DNA from 3 places in the Labrys neptuniae genome. Region 3 is predicted to be linked to each of the others. Evidence: predicted binding sites of a transcription regulator. Region 3 holds the regulator's gene; each other region holds the start of a gene.
What was found. The regulator LexA, encoded in region 3, represses DNA repair genes until DNA is damaged. The targets are predictions, from matches to a motif close to TGTTCNNNNTGTGTTCNG.

Region 1 (6,083 bases), on a different contig from region 3:
AAGGGCGTGATCGCACCGTAGGAGGTGTTGCACCCCTCATCCCCCTGCCGGGACCTCTAGTCAACTCAAGGGAGTTGACGGCACCCGCAAGGGAAGAAGGAGCCTTTGTGGGACAGGCCGCGCGATGTTGAAGCGGCCGGATGTGGCAAAAGCGAGCCCGATGAAATCCCTTCTCCCCTTGCGGGAGAAGGTGGCGGCAGCCGGATGAGGGGGACGCGCTGTCCCTCCTCTTCAAACCCGATAAGCCTTGAGCCTGCCGAATGTCAGGCGGTGGTGCGGGCAGGGGCCATGCGTGTCGATGGCGGCGGTATGTTCGGCTGTGCCGTAGCCCATATGGCGCTCGAAGCCATAGAGCGGATAGGTGACCGCCAGCTTGATCATCAGGCGGTCGCGGGTGACCTTGGCGATGATCGAGGCAGCGGAAATAGCCGGCACCAGGGCATCGCCGTCGATGATGGCGCGGGCCGGAAGCTGCAGGCCGTGCGGCACGTCCTTGCCGTCGATCTCCACCGACGAAGGGCGCAGGGACAGGCCCCTGACGGCTCGCCGCATGGCGTCGAGCGTGGCGCCGCGGATGTTGAGCCGGTCGATCAAAGCCGGGCTCGAAAAGGCAACCGACACCGAAAGCGCCGACGCCATGATCTCCTGATAGAGCTCCTCGCGTCGTGCCGCCGTGATGACCTTGGAATCGGCCAGGCCGACGGGCACTCTGTCAGGATCAAGGATGACGGCGGCTGCCGAAACCGGGCCGGCCAGCGGTCCCCGGCCAGCCTCGTCGACGCCAGCGAGAAGAAGTTTTGTCATGAACTGGCGTTAGAAGATTCCTGCCGACAGGTCCAGCGCGGAGGATGGGTCGAAGCTGTACCGATACAAATCGTGACTTGCTTTGTATCTCTGCCGTGTCAAGTTGAGCCGCAATATTTCACGGCATGTTGCCGACGACGGTAGCTGGCGTCTGGGCAGATAGCGTTTGTTGCAGGGCGAGGTGGAATGCAAAAGAACGTGACCGATATCGAGGCAGTTGCGCCTTCTCAGGACCATCAACCCAAGAGCGAAGTGGCATCAACTCCGGCTCCGGCCAAGGCCGGCCTGGCCTCCGACAATGTTTTCGATCGTCTGGTGCATGACGAAGAGGATGTCGTCGGCCTCCTCGCGTTCTCCCTTTCCATGCAGAACAAGCGTGACTGGCTGGTGGCGTTCAAGAAGGAAGTCGGTCGTGACCCGACACCCCAGGAACTCGCCGCCTATGACATCGGCGAGCGGATCGATCGTCGCCTGGCGACCTATCGCAAGCTCGCCGAGCACGCCTTGGCCGGCAATTCCTTCTGGGCCTCGGCCACCCTGACACCAGTGAGCGAATTGCCCGGCCCCACCGTGAGCGAGCCTTCTTCTGCCCCGGCCAAGCCACAGCGCTCGTCCTGGTTCGGCAACAGCAAGGGATGACTGCCACCCGCTGGCCAGATGGCGGGGCAACGCGACCGATGGACGAAAGAGTGGCTTGATCAGAACAATGCCAATTGTTCGCCCATCCGCACCGGGCGGGTGAACAGGTCGGTGCGCAGTTTCAGCCGCCTGGCGTTGATGCCGAGCCGCGCGGCTGCCAGTTCGAAGCGCCGGCCGATCATCCAGGCATAGGGCCCGGTGCCGGACATGCGCAGGCCCCAGCGTGAATCATAGTCCTTGCCGTCCCGGCTCGAGCGCATCAGCGAGAAGACATGGTTCATGGCATCGGGGCGATGCTCGTTGAGCCAATCGCGCATCAGGCCCGAAATTTCCAGCGGCAGGCGCAGCATGACGTAACCCGCCTCGCGGGCACCAGCCGCACGGGCCGCCTCGAGGATGCGCTCGATCTCGGCATCGTTGATCTTGGGGATGATCGGCGCCACCATCACCGTCACGGGAATGCCGGCATCGGCCAATTGGCGCATGGCCTTCAGCCGCAGGGACGGCGTGGCCGCGCGCGGTTCGAGCGAGCGGGACAGCTTGGCGTCGAGGGTGGTTACCGACAAAGCGACCTTGACGAGGCCACGCCGGGCAAGACGCGCGAGAATGTCGATGTCGCGCGTGATCAGGCCCGATTTGGTGACGATGCCGACCGGATGGCTGGCTCTATCGAGAACCTCCAGGATGGAACGAGTAATGCAGCGCTGGCGCTCGATCGGCTGATAGGGATCGGTATTGGTGCCCATCGCGATGGTGCGCGGCTGGTAGTTCTTCGCCGACAACTCCTTTTCCAAGAGGGACGCGGCATTCGGCTTGGCGAACAGTTTGGTCTCGAAGTCGAGCCCCGGCGAGAGGCCCATATGCGCGTGCGTCGGCCGGGCGAAGCAATAGACGCAACCATGTTCGCAACCGCGATAGGGGTTGATCGAACGGTCGAAGGAAATGTCCGGCGAGTCGTTGAAGGTGATGATCTTGCGGGCCTGCTCCTCCTGGATTTCGGTGCGCAGGGTCGGCAATTCCTCGATCGAGTTCCAGCCGTCATCCTCGATGAAGCGCGACAGCCCCTCGAAGCGCCCACTGGCATTGGAGCCGGCGCCGCGTCCCCGCCGCCGCTCGATGTCGACAACGGTCGTGCCCACCGGCACCGCATCGGTGAGAGAGACCTTGCTTATCGGCACGCCCATGGCCGCCTCCGCGAATCAAATTTCTCTGTTCCCATTAGAACAAAAAGAGAACATTCGGGCAAGCGAAACCAAAATGCCAATCATTTGAGCAGGATCGCGCCTTCGCGCCCCTCACGTCGGGCGGTGGTGCATGATATGCGGACCTTTGAAAAAAGTGACCGTTCCAGTCGGACCAGACTTGCCATGATCAGTGTCGTTATCGCCGCAAACGGCCAGGAAGTCGCGCTGGCGGAAACGCTGGCTGCCCTTGTCCCGGCGGCGGCGGATGGCTTTGTGCGCGAGGTGGTGGTGGTAGCGGAATCCGGGCCGTCGCAGGGCACGCGGCTGGTCGCCGACGCGGTCGGTTGTGTCATCGTCGAGGGCGATGCCAGGGCCGGGCTGGAGGCTGCCCGCAGCGACTGGGTGCTGGTGATGGCGCCGGGCGTCCGGCTGGAAAGCGATTGGTTCCGCGAAGCCGGCGTGATGATGCAGCGATTGCAAAGAGCAAACGACCTGCCGGTTGCGATGCTGTTTCGTGGCGCTGTCGACGATTATGGCTGGCGCGCAAGGCTCAGCGAAATCGTGCTCAAGCTGTCGCGTAGCCGCAGACGGAAGCAGGCCATGCTGGCGCCGCGCAAGGCGCTGCTGGCGGGCGGGCGCTTGGGGACTCATGCCTTGCGCGCGCGTGCTTTTACGGGTGGAGTGGGGACGGTGCGGTGAGGCAGGCGCTCCTGGGACCGCCGGCTTCCAGCCGGCTCTTGGAACCGTCGCACGTGCGGAAAGGAAGAGCCGGCCGGAAGCCGGCGGTCCCAGGGAACCTATCGCCGCAGCGAAGCTCCCCCGCTGTCGAAGACATGGCAGAGGGCGGGGTCGGCGCGTAGCGGCACGGTTTCGCCATGGCGGACCCGCAACTGGCCGGGGGCCGAAATGGTCAGGTTCTCGCCGCCCGTGGTGGTCGCATAGAGCACCGTCTCGCCACCGAGATGCTCGACCAGATGGACCTTGACCTCGCCGAGCGGCTCGCCGGCCTCGCTACCGACGAGGATGTGCTCGGGGCGAACGCCGAAAGTGATGGGCGCCGTTGCCGTCGCGCCTGGCAGTGGCGCGCCGAGGCGAACCGATTGCCCGGCGACTTCGATCGCATCGCCGGTCCCGGTCAGGCGGCCGGCCAGGAAGTTCATCTTGGGCGAGCCGATGAAGCCGGCCACGAACTGGTTGGCCGGTGCGTTGTAGAGGTCGAGCGGTGCGCCGACCTGCATCACCACGCCGTCGCGCAGCACGACGATCTTGTCGGCCATGGTCATCGCCTCGACCTGGTCGTGGGTGACATAGATCATAGTGTTGCCGAGGTCCTGGTGCAGCTTGGCGATCTCGACCCGCATCTGCACGCGCAGTTCCGCGTCGAGATTGGAGAGCGGCTCGTCGAACAGGAAGATGCGCGGTTCGCGCACGATGGCCCGCCCGATGGCGACGCGCTGGCGCTGCCCGCCGGACAGGGCCTTGGGGCGACGCTGCAGATAATTCTCGATCTTGAGGATCCGGGCGGCATGGTGCACCCGCGTCTCGATCTCGGCCCGCTTGTAGCCGGCGGTTTCCAGGCCGAAGGCGAGGTTCTTGTACACCGTCATGTGGGGGTAGAGGGCATAGGACTGGAACACCATGGCGATGCCCCGGCGCGAGGCCGGCACATTGTTCATGCGCTCGCCGTCGATGAGGAGGTCGCCGCCCGAGATCGGCTCGAGCCCGGCGATCATGCGCAGGAGAGTGGACTTGCCGCAGCCGGACGGGCCGACGAACACCGTGAACTCGCCCGGTTCGATGACGAGGTCGACGCCATGAATCACGTCCAGCGAACCATAGCGCTTCACCACCTTGTCGAGCCTGATGCTGGTCGCCATGCCGTCCTCCCTACAAGCCATTCGCACTTGATTGAACCCAAGGGACTGTCATCCCCGGCGGGGTCGTAGACCCCGGGAAGGGGATCCAGGGACTATTAGGTGTGTCCAACGGCCCCTGGATCCCCTTCCCACGGCCGTTGGCCGTGCCGGGGATGACACGTCCTCATTTGCGGGCGGTTCTCTAAGGCCGCCAACCGCGATATTTGGGGTGATCCGGCCCGATCGGCAGCTTGACGTCGCTGCCGGTCTGGGCCGAGTGATAGAAGGCAGTCGCCAGTTCCAGCGCCCGGCGCGCATCATCGACCGTGACCGGCACCGGTCCGCGGCTATGCAGCGCCTCATGGAAAGCGTCCATCTGCCCGAGGAAGCGGCGGCCGACCGGGGGCAGGTCGGCGACGAGATCCTTGATATCGGCGGCTACGGCCTCGTTCGCCGGCAGGATGGTCCAGGGTTCGTCGCCCGGCGAATAGGCCTCGCCGCCGCTCTCGAAGGTGACGTTTTCGAAGCAAAGGCGCAGTCGCGAAATCTCGTTCTGCGAGCCCAGAGTGGCGCTGGCGGCCACCAGCGCGCCATTGGCCATTTCCCAGGAGGAGGAGACGCAGTCCTCCACCTCGATGGCGTTGACCCGCGTCGCCGCCCGCGCGAACAGCCGCCGTACCGGGCCCATCAGGTAGGTCATCATGTCGTGCTGGTGGATGGCATGGGTCATCAGCACGCCGCCGAGTTCGGTGTCCCACTTGCCGCGCCAATAGACGGCATAGTAGTCGGGCGTGCGCTTCCAATGGGTTTCGACCGTGCCGAGATAGGGCTTGCCCGCCAGCCCCGCCTCGATGATGCGCCTGGCCTTCTGCACGCCCTCGCCGAAACGGTACTGGAAGATCGGCATCAGGATCTGGCCGCTCTGGGCCTGGGCATTGGCGAGAAGGTCGGCCTCGTGCAGCGAGCCCACCAGCGGTTTCTCGCAGACGACATGCTTGCCGGCCGCCAGGGCACGGCTGACCAGCTCGAAATGGGTGGCGGGCGGCGTGGCGATGTCGATCACGTCGATATCGTCGCGCTTGAGAAGTTCGTCGAAATGCAGCGTGCGACTCTCGGCCGAGAATTCGTCGGCCACCGCATCGAGGCGCTCCTGGTTGCGGTCGCAGACGGCGGCGAGCCGCCAGCGCTCGGGGCGCAACGCATAGGCTTCGGCGATGTGGGAGCGGCCGATGTTCAGCCCAACGACGGCGACGGATTTGATCTCGCCCATCACGCGGCCTCCTCGGCGTGCTGCTGGGCCCTGAGGGCGAGTTCCATCGCCTTGAAGCAACGGGCCTGCGGCATGGCCGTCTCGGTGCGCTCGAAGACATCGGCGATGAACTGCCGCCCGAAGGGGAGCTCGACCGCCGAGCAATCGATATGCTGCATGCCCTTGCGGTCGGTCAGGAAGAGATGGTCTCCGCCGTCGCGGCCGGCGACATCGACATATTTGCGCAGCTCGATGGTGCCGTGCGTGCCGGTGATGAAGAGCCGCCCGTCGCCCCACACCGGCAGGCCGTCCGGCGTGAACCAGTCGACGCGGATATAGCCGGTGACGCCC
Region 2 (6,083 bases), on a different contig from region 3:
CATCCCCACTTTTTCGGCGAGGCCTCTTCCTGAAAAGGGAGGGGCCTTTTTCATGCACGTCTTGCGTGCTGTTGCGAATTCGCAACTGTCATGGACAAAGCCCTTTTGTGTCAGAACGGTGACTCACCTTAACATTGTGTAATGTCTCGCCTGGGAGGAAAGCTTCGATATCGCGGTGCACAACGACCGCGCCTCTTCGGTATGCCCAATATTGCTTTGCCGGCTTGCCGAAGAGAGAGGCCCTTTTGAAAGGGTCGACTTATGAGATCGAGGTATTTCCATGTCTATTCGTGCAATTTTACTCGGTGCTGGTGCCGGATTTCTTAGCATTGTTGCGGCTTCTGCCGCGGACTTGCCGATGAGCAAGGGCGAGGCCGTCGAATATGTGAAGGTATGTACGGCGTTTGGTCCGGGCTTCTTCTATATTCCGGGTACCGATACCTGCCTGAAGATCAGCGGCCAGATCCGCGCCGACTATTGGTTCGCGCAAGCGCCCAGCAATGCCACGGGCAAGCGCAACATCAGCCAGACGCAGTTCCGGACCAATGCCCGCATCCGCTTCGATGCGCGCACCCAGACCGATTGGGGCATGCTGCGCTCCTTCTTCGAACTCCAGGCCGAGTCGAACGCGGGTGCGGCTACGCATGACACCTTCCAGGTACGCCAGGCCTATCTGCAGTTCGGCGGCTTGACGGCCGGTTATGCCTGGTCGCCCTATGCCTTCTACGACCCCAATTATCAGGCCGAGTTCTTCGCGCCCTATTTCGGCGAGCAGGGCCGACGCAACCTGATCAGCTATACGGCGCAGTTCGACAAGGCCTACGCCACCCTGTCGATCGAAGACGGCCGCGATCACCGTGCCAATGCCTCGGTCTACGGAAACAATGTCGTGGTCGACGGCGTCACGGTTGCCGGTGGCGTCGGCGGTGCCCAGATGCCGGATATCGTCGGCGTCATCGGCTATGACGACAACAAGAACGGGTGGGGCCGTTTCCAGGTGATGGGCGCCCTTCATCAGAATCGCAGCGCAACGGCCGGCTACAGTACGAAATATGGCTATTCGATCGGTGTTGGCGGCAACGTCAACCTACCGGTTCTCGAGGGCGCCTATATCGCAGCCGAAGCGAGTTACGCGGACGGAGCGGTGAAATATCTCGGCGTCGGTGGTTCCCAGCCGAACGGCTCGTCCACCCTGGGCTTTGGAGGCACGGACGCCTACATAACCAACGGCGCGATCCATGATCTCGATAGCGCCAAGGGCTTTGCCGTGCAGGGCGAGGCCGGTCTCAACGTGACCAAGAACCTGCAGGCCATCCTGTTCGGCGGCTATCTGCACTTCGACGCACCGCGCATCGCGTCCAATATCACCGACAATTTCAACTACTATGTCGTTGGCGGTCAGGTGAACTACACCGTGGTCAAGGGCTTCATCGCCGGTGCCGAAGTCTGGTACCAGAACAAGGACCCGGAAGGGCTGAACAGCAAGACGGTTGACGCCGTCGGTGCCGGCGTGCGCTTACGCCGTACCTTCTGACCTGGTTTATACAGGTGGAAACATGAACGCCGCGCTCACGAAGGAGCGCGGCGTTTCGCATCTGGTGTCCGGTCAGTTCTGGTTGGCCGGGGTGAGATCGGTGCCGTTCAGGCGGCCGATATAGTCGGTGAGCATCGGCACGTAGCGCTCCGCACCGCCGGCGGCCATCGCCACGCCGAACGAGTTCTTCACCGCATTGCCGATCGGATTGACCAGCCCGGCCGCATCCGCCATCGCCTCCAGATAGGTCAGGTCCTTGAAGGCATTGGCGATGGTGAATTTGTGGGCGTTCTCGTCACCCTCCAGCACCCAGCGCGAGAAGGTCTGGTAGAAGCCGCAATCCATGCGCCCGCCGCGAATGACGCTGTCGAAACGCTTGGGCGTGATACCGACCTTCTGCGACAAGGCGAGGGCCTCAGCATAGAGGGCGGCATAGCCCAGCGACACGAAATTGTTGAGCAGCTTCATGCGATGACCGTCACCCGTGCCGCCGATATGCACGATGCGTCCGGCCCAGGTCGATATCACCGGCTTGAGGCGCTCGAACAGGGCGTCGCTGGCGCCGATCATGGTGTCGAGCGTGCCTTCCCAGGCCTCCTTTGGCGTGCGGCCGAGCGGAGCATCGGCATAGTCGATGCCGGCTTCGGCGAGTTCGGCAGCGAGCGCCAGGGTCGAGTTCGGATCGGAAGTCGAGCAGTCGACGACGACGGAGCCCGGCTTCAGGCCGGCCTTGAGCCCGTCGGGACCCCGTATCAGTGCTTCGACCTGCCGCGAGCCGGTGACGCACAGGAAGACGATGCTGGAAGCGGCGCCGATCTCGCGCGGGGTCTTGGCTTCCTTTGCGCCGCGCGCCACGAGATCCTCCACCGGCGCTCTGTTGCGATGCCCCATCACCGTCAGCGCATAGCCCTTCTCCACGATATTCTTGGCCATGCCATGGCCCATATAGCCGACTCCGATGAAGCCGACGCTTTCCTGCGCATTCGTCATTGCAATCGTCCCGTTTCCTGTCCCGCATTTGCCGATCGGGTTGCCGGCGCATCCTGCCGGCGAGGAGTTTGGACGGGGAGGGCCTTGGGGCGCAAGCCTGATCGGTGCAATGGTATGATGATTTATCGCAAGCCGCCCGGTGATCAGCCTTTGTTAAATAAGAAATTTGAGAACAAAAATAGAACTTGCGTTAACGAGAACAAAATGGGTACATAGCGCCACGGGGCTTCGAATTGCGACAAGATTGCAGCCCGGTGTTGGAAATTGATTGGTCCGGATGACGAATCCGTTCGTGCTTGATAGGGAAACGGGCATATGAGTCAGACGCAGCTGCGCTTGGTCGAAGGAAGCTCCATGGACAAGACGAAGGCGCTCGACGCCGCCCTATCACAGATCGAACGCTCCTTCGGCAAGGGCTCGATCATGCGGCTCGGCAAGGGTACCAAGACGATGGAGGTGGAGGCGATCTCCACCGGTTCTCTTGGTCTCGACATCGCGCTCGGTGTCGGCGGCCTGCCCAAGGGCCGGGTCATCGAGATCTACGGGCCGGAATCCTCGGGCAAGACCACGCTGGCGCTGCATAGCGTCGCCGAGGCCCAGAAAAGGGGCGGTGTCTGCGCGTTCATCGACGCCGAACATGCGCTTGATCCGGTCTATGCCCGCAAGCTCGGCGTCAATCTCGATGAATTGCTGATCTCGCAGCCCGACACCGGCGAGCAGGCGCTCGAGATCTGCGACACGCTGGTGCGCTCGGGTGCGATCGACGTCATCGTGATCGACTCCGTCGCGGCGCTGACGCCCAAGGCCGAAATCGAAGGCGAGATGGGTGATGTGCAGCCAGGCCTGCAAGCCCGCCTGATGAGCCAGGCGCTGCGCAAGCTGACGGCCTCGATCGGGCGTTCCAACTCGATGGTCATCTTCATCAACCAGATCCGCATGAAGATCGGCGTGATGTATGGCAGCCCGGAAACCACCACGGGCGGCAACGCCCTGAAATTCTACGCCTCGGTCCGCCTCGACATCCGCCGTATCGGTGCGATCAAGGACAGGGAAGAGGTGGTCGGCAACCAGACCCGCGTGAAGGTGGTCAAGAACAAGGTGGCGCCGCCCTTCAAGCAGATCGAATTCGACATCATGTATGGCGAGGGCGTCTCGAAGGTGGGCGAACTGATCGATCTCGGCGTCAAGGCCGGCGTGGTCGAGAAGTCCGGTGCCTGGTTCAGCTATGAGAGCCAGCGCCTCGGCCAGGGCCGGGAGAACGCCAAGCAGTTCCTCAAGGACAATCCGGATGTCGCCGACAAGATCGAGGGCCAGATTCGCCAGAATGCCGGCCTGATCGCCGAACGCATCCTCGACAATATCGATCCGGCGGACGCCGAGGACGATTGAGGCGGCTGCCGTCCCCCGCAGGTTCGGGGAGCGATCCTTGCCGCTTGGTCCTGAAAAACCCGCCTGTCAGGCCCGGCAGGCGGGTTTTTCGTGAATGAGCGCCTCGACAGGCCGAAACAGCCTCGCTACAACGCCCCACCACCATGATTGCTGGCCAGGCCGTAAGGAAGGGACCAGCCAAACAGGCACTTGGGCCAAATAGGCAAATTGGGCATGAGCGGCGTCAACGAGATCCGATCCACCTTCCTCGACTATTTCGTGCGGAACGGCCACGAGGCCGTGGCGTCCTCGCCGCTGGTGCCGCGCAACGATCCGACCCTGATGTTCACCAATGCCGGCATGGTGCAGTTCAAAAACGTCTTCACCGGCATCGAGAAGCGTCCCTATTCGCGCGCCGCGACTTCGCAGAAATGCGTACGCGCCGGCGGCAAGCACAATGATCTCGACAATGTCGGCTATACGGCCCGGCATCACACCTTCTTCGAGATGCTCGGAAACTTCTCCTTCGGCGACTATTTCAAGGATCGCGCGATCGAACTCGCCTGGAACCTGATCACCAAGGATTTCGGCCTGCCGGCGTCCAAGCTCCTGGTGACGGTGTTCTCCGAGGATGACGAGGCCCATCGGCTGTGGAAGAAGATCGCCGGACTGCCGGATGACCGCATCATCCGCATCCCGACCTCAGACAATTTCTGGCGCATGGGCGATACCGGCCCCTGCGGTCCGTGCTCGGAAATCTTCTACGATCACGGCGACCACATCTGGGGTGGCCCGCCCGGCTCGCCGGACGAGGATGGCGACCGCTTCATCGAGATCTGGAACCTCGTCTTCATGCAGTTCGAGGAACTGGTGGGCGGCGAGCGTGTCAACCTGCCGCATCCCTCGATCGATACCGGCATGGGTCTCGAGCGCATCGCCACCGTGCTGCAGAACAAGCACAACAATTACGACATCGATCTCTTCCAGGCCCTGATCCGTGCGTCGGTCGAGGCGATCGGCGTGCCGGCCGAGGGCCCGGCTCTGGCCAGCCACCGCGTCATTGCCGACCATCTGCGTGCTTCCTCCTTCCTGGTCGCCGACGGCGTGCTGCCATCGAACGAGGGCAGGGGCTATGTGCTGCGTCGCATCATGAGGCGCGCCATGCGCCACATCTCCCTGCTCGGCGCCAAGGAACCCGTCATGTGGAAGCTGGTGCCGGCACTGGTGCGCGAGATGGGCGCCGCCTATCCCGAGCTCGTGCGGGCCGAAGCCCTGATCAGCGAGACCCTGCGCCTGGAGGAAACCAGTTTCCGGCGCACGCTGGAGCGGGGCCTTGCCTTGCTCGACGCCGAGACCTTGAAGCTCGGCGACGGCCAGGTCTTCTCGGGCGATGTCGCCTTCACCCTCTACGATACCTATGGCTTCCCGCTCGACCTCACGCAGGATGCGCTGCGCGCCCGCAACATTTCGGTCGATCTCGAGGGCTATCAGGCCGCCATGCAGCAGCAGAAGGCCAAGGCGCGCGCCGCCTGGGCCGGATCGGGCGATGCGGCCACCGAGACCGTCTGGTTCGGCCTGCGCGAGCAGGTCGGCGCCACCGAATTCCTCGGCTATGAGACGGAGAGCGCCGAAGGCGTGGCGTTGGCCCTGGTCAAGGACGGCAAGCCGGTCGATCAACTGGCGCAGGGTGACAAGGGCTTCCTGATCCTCAACCAGACGCCATTCTATGGCGAGTCCGGCGGCCAGCAGGGCGATACGGGCACGGTGCAGGCGACGGGCTTGAAGGTGGCGGTGACCGACACCCAGAAGAAGCTCGGCGATCTGTTCGTGCATGCCGTCACCGTCGAGGAGGGCACGCTCAAGGTTCAGGAGCCGCTCGAACTCGTCGTCGACCATGTCAGGCGTTCCGCGATCCGGGCCAATCACTCGGCCACGCATCTGCTGCATGAGGCGCTGCGCCTGACGCTGGGAGATCACGTCGCGCAGAAGGGCTCGCTGGTGGCGCCCGACCGTCTGCGCTTCGACTTCTCGCATCCCAAGCCGATCTCGGACGAGGAGATCAAGGAGATCGAGGACCTTGCCAATGCCATCGTGCTCGACAACAGCGAGGTCACCACGCATCTGATGAGCGTGGACGATGCGATCGCCTCCGGTGCCCGCGCGCTGTTCGGCGAGAAATACGGCGACGAGG
Region 3 (6,083 bases):
GACAGCCTGCCGACCGATCTGGAAGTCACCGCCGAGACGGACGACGGCGTCATCATGGGTCTGCAGCACAAGAGCGCGCCGCTGCATGGCGTGCAGTTCCATCCGGAGTCGATCATGTCGGACCATGGCCACCGCATCCTCCAGAACTTCCTGGAGCTGGCGGCGGAATGGAACGCCAAGCATCGGGCCCAGGAAAACCGGAACGAAAGCGAGCATGCGTGATGGACGGTTTCAAGCCCTATATCGGCAAGGCTGCCGCCGGTTCGCTCACGCGCGAAGAAGCGGCTGAAGCCTTCGACCTTCTGCTCTCCGGGCAAGCGACGCCCTCGCAGATCGGTGGCTTCCTGATGGCGCTCAGGGTCCGCGGCGAGACGCCGGACGAGATGGCCGGTGCCGTCAGCGCCATGCGCGCCAAGATGCTGACGGTGGAGGCCCCCGAGGACGCCGTCGACATCGTCGGCACCGGCGGCGACGCCTCCGGCTCCTACAATGTCTCGACGGCCGCTTCCCTGATCGTGGCCGGCGCGGGCGTGAAGGTTGCCAAGCATGGCAATCGCGCCCTCTCCTCCAAATCCGGTGCCGCGGACGTGCTGACTGCGCTCGGCGTCAACATCGAGCTGAAGCCCGAGGGTATCGCCCGCTGCATCACGCTGGCGGGCGTCGGTTTCATGTTCGCGCCAGCCCATCACGGCGCCATGAAGCATGTCGGCCCCACCCGCGTCGAACTCGGCACGCGCACGATCTTCAACCTGCTCGGCCCCCTGTCCAACCCCGCCGGCGTCAAGCGGCAATTGCTCGGTGTCTATGCCCGCCAATGGCTGCAGCCAATGGTCGAGGTGCTCAAGACCCTGGGATCGACGCGCATCATCGCCGTGCATGGCAGTGACGGGCTCGACGAAATCACCACCACCGGCCCCACCGAGATCGTTTCCCTGGAGAACGGCGAGATCAGCCACGGCGTCATCACGCCCGAAGAGGTTGGGCTGCGCGTTGCGACACCCGAGGATCTCAAGGGCGGCGACGCCGCCCACAACGCGTTGGCGTTGCGGGCCGTGCTCGAAGGCGAAAAGACTCCCTATCGGGACATCGCCCTCCTGAATGCCGGCGCTGCCCTGCTCGTGGCGGGACGCGTGCCGAGCCTGGCGGATGGGGTAACCCTCGCCCGCGAATCCGTCGATAAGGGCAAGGCCCTAGCAACGCTCAACCGTTTGGTTGAAATTTCCAACGCGTGAGTGCCATGGCCACCATTCTCCAGAAGATCGAAGCCTATAAGCGCCGCGAGATCGAGGCAGCGAAGGCGGCACGCCCGCTGCCGGAGCTGATCAAGCTGGCGGACCGCGCCAGTCCCGTACGGGGCTTCCAGAGAGCTCTGCAGGCCAAGCTCGACGCCGGCAATACTGCTTTGATTGCCGAGATCAAGAAGGCGAGTCCGTCCAAGGGCCTGATCCGCGCCGATTTCGACCCTCCGGCACTTGCCCGCGCCTATGAAGCCGGCGGAGCGGCCTGTCTTTCCGTGCTGACCGACGAGCCCTCCTTCCAGGGGCGGCCCGAGTTCCTCACCGCGGCACGTGCGGCGGTATCGCTGCCCGCCTTGCGCAAGGACTTCCTCTACGATCCCTACCAGGTGGTGGAAGCAAGAGCCTGGGGTGCCGACTGCATCCTGGTGATCATGGCCAGCGTCACCGACGCCGAAGCCCGTGCGCTGATCGCGGCCGCCAAGGACTGGTCCCTCGACGTGCTGTGCGAGATCCACAATCACGACGAGCTCGAGCGGTCCCTCACGCTCGATGTCGGCATGATCGGCATCAACAATCGCGATCTCAACGACTTTGTCACCCGCCTGGAGACGACCGAGACACTGGCGCCGCTGGTGCCCGGCGATCGTCTCCTGGTCGGCGAAAGCGGCATCTTCACACCCGGCGACGTCCAGCGCCTGCAGAAGGCTGATGTGAACACCTTCCTGGTGGGCGAGAGCCTGATGCGCCAGGCCGACGTCGCCGCCGCCACGCGTGCCCTGCTGTCTGTGGACCAGGCGGCATGAGCCGGCAAAATACGAATCCTAGCCTTACCCATCTCGACGCCTCCGGCGAGGCGAACATGGTCGATGTTTCGCAAAAGGCCGTGACGAGCCGCACCGCAATTGCCGAAGGGCGGGTGGTGATGCAGCGCGAGACGCTCGACCTCGTCTTGTCGGGTGATGCCAAGAAAGGTGATGTTCGCGCCACGGCCCGCATCGCCGGTATCATGGCCGCCAAGAAAACCCATGAACTCATTCCGCTCTGCCACCCGCTGCTCCTCAGCAAGGTCGCCGTCGAGATCGAGCCCGACACCGCTCTGCCCGGTCTGACGGTGCGGGCGACAGCCAAGGTCGCGGGTCAGACCGGCGTGGAGATGGAAGCGCTGACCGCTGTTTCCGTCGCCTGCCTGACCATCTATGACATGGTCAAAGCCGCCGACCGGGGCATGCGCATCGAGGCGATCAGGCTCGTAGAGAAGTCCGGCGGCAAATCCGGCGATTGGCATGCGGAGGAAAATCCATGAGCCTGCTTCCCGTCGCGGACGCGCTGGCCAAGGTGGTTGCCGGCGTCACCCCGCTTCCTGTCGAAACCGTGCCACTGCACGCCACGCGCGGACGCGTGCTTGCTTCCGCCATCACCGCGCTGAGAACCCAGCCCGGTTTCAACGCCTCGGCCATGGACGGCTATGCAGTACGCGTGGATGACGCCAAGCAGGGAGCCAGCCTCGAATTGATCGGCGAGTCTGCCGCCGGGCATGGCTATGCCGGTCGGGTCGGCGAGAACCAGGCCGTGCGCATCTTTACGGGCGCGCCCGTACCTGACGGCGCCGACACCGTGGTGATCCAGGAACAGACCCGGCGCGACGGCAATCGCGTCATCCTGGAGGCCACGGCCAAGCCCGGCCAGCATATCCGGGGCCGCGGACTGGATTTTGCCGAAGGCCGTGAGGCCCTGAGGCCTGGAACCGTCATCGGCCCCCGCGATATCGCCCTCGCCGCCGCAATGAACCACCCTGGTCTGCCGGTCCACCGCCGCCCCAAGGTCGCCATCCTCGCCACCGGCGACGAACTGGTATTGCCCGGCCAGGCCATCGGCGAAAACCAGATCGTTGCCTCCAACAATTTCGCCATCCGCGCCCTTGTCGAGGCCGAAGGCGGCGAAGTGCTCGACCTCGGCATCGCCAGCGACGACTTCCCGGCCCTGGAAGCCGCCATCAAGCGAGCTCGCGCCGAAAAGGCCGATGTGCTCGTCACCATCGGTGGCGCCTCCGTCGGCGATCACGATCTGATCCAGACCGCGTTGACCCGCGAAGGCATGCGGCTAGGCTTCTGGAAAATCGCGATGCGGCCAGGCAAGCCGCTGCTGCATGGGCGGCTCGGCGCCATGCACATCCTCGGACTGCCGGGCAATCCGGTCTCCTCCGTGGTTTGCGGCGTCCTCTTCCTGGTGCCGCTGCTGCGCGCGTTGCTTGGCCGTTCCGACGCCGGCCCGCCACGCCGCAAGGCCGTCTTTGCCCGCTCCTGGCCGGCCAACGATGTCCGCGAGGATTATATACGGGCCCGCTTCCTGCTTGACGATACGTCAGACATCCTCAAGGTAGAGCCATTGGCACTGCAGGATTCGTCGCTCGTCAGCGTGATGCAGCATGCCGACTGCCTGGTGATCCGGCCGCCCTTCGCACCCGAAGCAAAGGCGGGTGAGACCTGCGAGATCATCGATCTCCGTGCGGCCGGCTATTGACCACGTCTTTAACCTGAACTTCATTGTTGCAGAACACAGTAGGAACATGTAGCACTGTTCTTGTTTTGTTTACACCTTCACCGTGATTCGCGGCCGCCACGACGGGATAGCCATGCTGACCAAGAAACAACATGAATTGCTTCGGTTCATTCATGAGCGCCTGAAGGAACAGGGTGTGCCTCCTTCCTTCGATGAGATGAAGGAAGCACTGGACCTCAGGTCCAAGTCCGGCATTCACCGCCTGATCATGGCGCTGGAGGAGCGTGGCTTCATTCGGCGCCTGCCCAACCGCGCCCGTGCGCTGGAAGTGGTGCGCTTGCCCGAATCGGCGGTGCCGAGCGGTGGCGGCCTGTCGCTCGCCTCTTCCCAGCGTGGTTTCCGCCCCAATGTAATCGAGGGCAATCTCGGCAAGGTTCGCCCCGTCAGGCCTGAAATTGACGACGAGGTCGGCCGGCCGGTCCTCGTCCCGGTGATGGGGCGTATCGCCGCCGGCACGCCGGTCTCCGCCATCCAGTCCAAGAGCCACACCATCAGCGTCACGCCGGAAATGTTGTCCTCCGGCGATCATTTCGCCCTGGAAGTGCGCGGCGATTCCATGATCGAAGCCGGTATCTTCGACAATGACACCGTGCTTATCCGCCGCCAGGACCACGCCGATACCGGCGACATCGTCGTGGCACTGATCGACGACGAGGAGGCGACACTCAAGCGCCTGCGCAAGCGCGGAGCCTCCATCGCACTGGAGGCCGCCAATCCGGCCTATGAAACCCGTATCTTCGGGCCCGACCGGGTGCAGATCCAGGGCAAGCTGGTCGGTTTGTTCCGTCGCTATTGAGCGTGGCCGACATCGTGGCTTGCCGGCTATGAACGCGCTTCGCGCGATCGCGAACTGCAGCTTGCGGCGCCGCGATGTCGAAAACCTGCTCGCGGCGAAGCTTCCGCATTCCCTCGTCGATTGCGAGATGGAGGAGTGCGATCTTTCGCGTCTCGATCTCTCTCATTGGGCCTTCGAGCGCTGCAGGCTCAGAAACGCCAAGCTGGTCGGCGCCAGGCTTGCCAATACACTCTGGCGCAACTGCAAAGCGAGCGGCGCCGATTTCCGTGGCACGGACCTGGAGGAAGCGGCGTTCCGCACCGGTGATTACAGCAATACCAGCTTCCGGCGCGCCAAGGCGGCCTCGACGGCTTTTACCGGTTGCAAGCTGACCGGGGCGGACCTCTCCGAAACCTCGGGGCTGGGGCTGGTTTTCGAGGAAGTTCTGCTGATGTCGGCCAAGCTGCCGGCCTTTTCCTTCCGGAAGAGCGTGCTGCGTCGCCTCGACTTCACCCAGGCCGATTTGCGCCAATGTGATTTTCGCGAGGCGATCTTCGAGGAATGCAGTCTGCGTGATGCCAATCTTGTCGATGCTCGCTTCGAGGGTGCCGACTTGCGCGGTGCCGATCTCGGCGGGCTGAAGCTGGCAGACACCCGTTATTTCAAGGGCGCCACGATCTCGAAAGGCCAGGCCGGCCAATTGCTGGCCGAACTGGGCTTGCGGATTGCCTGAGAGAACCTCCGGAATTCGCAGGCTAATCCGCTCGACACCAGGCAACCAGGAGTGCTCGAACCACTATTCGCCCGAGCACCGCCGAAGGTCGTCATGAACCGGGAAGACAGGTCAGTCGACAGCAATCATGACGTCTGAGGCCTTGATGACGGCATAGGCATTCTGGCCGGGCTTGAGATTGAGGTCGTCGACGGCCTCATTGGTGATCGACGCAGTAATGATGGTGCCGTTGACCTCGAGCTGGATGTGGGAGGTCGTCTGCCCCTTCGTCACGCTCTTGATCGTGCCCTTGATCTGGTTGCGGGCGCTGATTTTCATGAAACTTCCCTTGGCGACGCGAAAGACGCGATCATCATCATTCCTGAAGCAATGTCCACCGGCAAATACTGGTGAAATTAGCGTGGCGGTGGCCCCTTCCAGACGGCGGGTACGATCGGGGTAACCGCCTCAAAACGCGCGATCGTTACCCCGAAAATTGCGGGCGGAGGCCCATGGGGCCGCCACCTTCTCGCTCAGACGCGATGCAGCCAACGCTCAGGTGAGGCCGATGATGTCGCTGCTTTGCAAATTGACCGTGCCCTGGATCGCGATCTGAAAATCCGCCTTCTTGTCACCATTTATATCGCCCTGCAGCATGGTCTGCCCACCCTGGAAGATATAACGCAGTTCACCCGACGAGCCGGTGAAATCGCTATTGGCGATCAGGCTGTGGAACTCCTGAAAACTGAGGTCGATTTTGTCCTCGCCTTGGGTGAAGTCCATGATCGTGTCGGTTGCC

Region 1: a site for LexA is predicted at 2,663-2,680, ahead of ABXS05_RS31170 (PA0069 family radical SAM protein). Genes of this name have one in related genera too.
Region 2: a site for LexA is predicted at 2,693-2,710, ahead of recA (recombinase RecA). Genes of this name have one in related genera too.

The regions. Positions count from the first base shown of each region.
Region 1 covers NZ_JBFNQD010000021.1:22,867-28,949, reverse strand. The annotation lists gene ABXS05_RS31185 (RbsD/FucU family protein) at 1-21, shown strand, start outside; gene rnhB (ribonuclease HII) at 232-804, opposite strand; gene ABXS05_RS31175 (hypothetical protein) at 991-1,443, shown strand; gene ABXS05_RS31170 (PA0069 family radical SAM protein) at 1,503-2,627, opposite strand; gene ABXS05_RS31165 (glycosyltransferase family protein) at 2,811-3,326, shown strand; gene ABXS05_RS31160 (ABC transporter ATP-binding protein) at 3,425-4,504, opposite strand; gene ABXS05_RS31155 (Gfo/Idh/MocA family protein) at 4,686-5,753, opposite strand; gene ABXS05_RS31150 (Gfo/Idh/MocA family protein) at 5,753-6,083, opposite strand, start outside.
Region 2 covers NZ_JBFNQD010000031.1:31,937-38,019, reverse strand. The annotation lists gene ABXS05_RS34130 (porin) at 359-1,534, shown strand; gene ABXS05_RS34125 (NAD(P)-dependent oxidoreductase) at 1,607-2,524, opposite strand; gene recA (recombinase RecA) at 2,840-3,913, shown strand; gene alaS (alanine--tRNA ligase) at 4,127-6,083, shown strand, end outside.
Region 3 covers NZ_JBFNQD010000001.1:799,636-805,718, forward strand. The annotation lists gene ABXS05_RS03890 (anthranilate synthase component II) at 1-222, shown strand, start outside; gene trpD (anthranilate phosphoribosyltransferase) at 222-1,232, shown strand; gene trpC (indole-3-glycerol phosphate synthase TrpC) at 1,238-2,041, shown strand; gene moaC (cyclic pyranopterin monophosphate synthase MoaC) at 2,038-2,541, shown strand; gene ABXS05_RS03910 (molybdopterin molybdotransferase MoeA) at 2,538-3,758, shown strand; gene lexA (transcriptional repressor LexA) at 3,871-4,593, shown strand; gene ABXS05_RS03920 (pentapeptide repeat-containing protein) at 4,622-5,305, shown strand; gene ABXS05_RS03925 (TOBE domain-containing protein) at 5,417-5,623, opposite strand; gene ABXS05_RS03930 (hypothetical protein) at 5,840-6,083, opposite strand, start outside.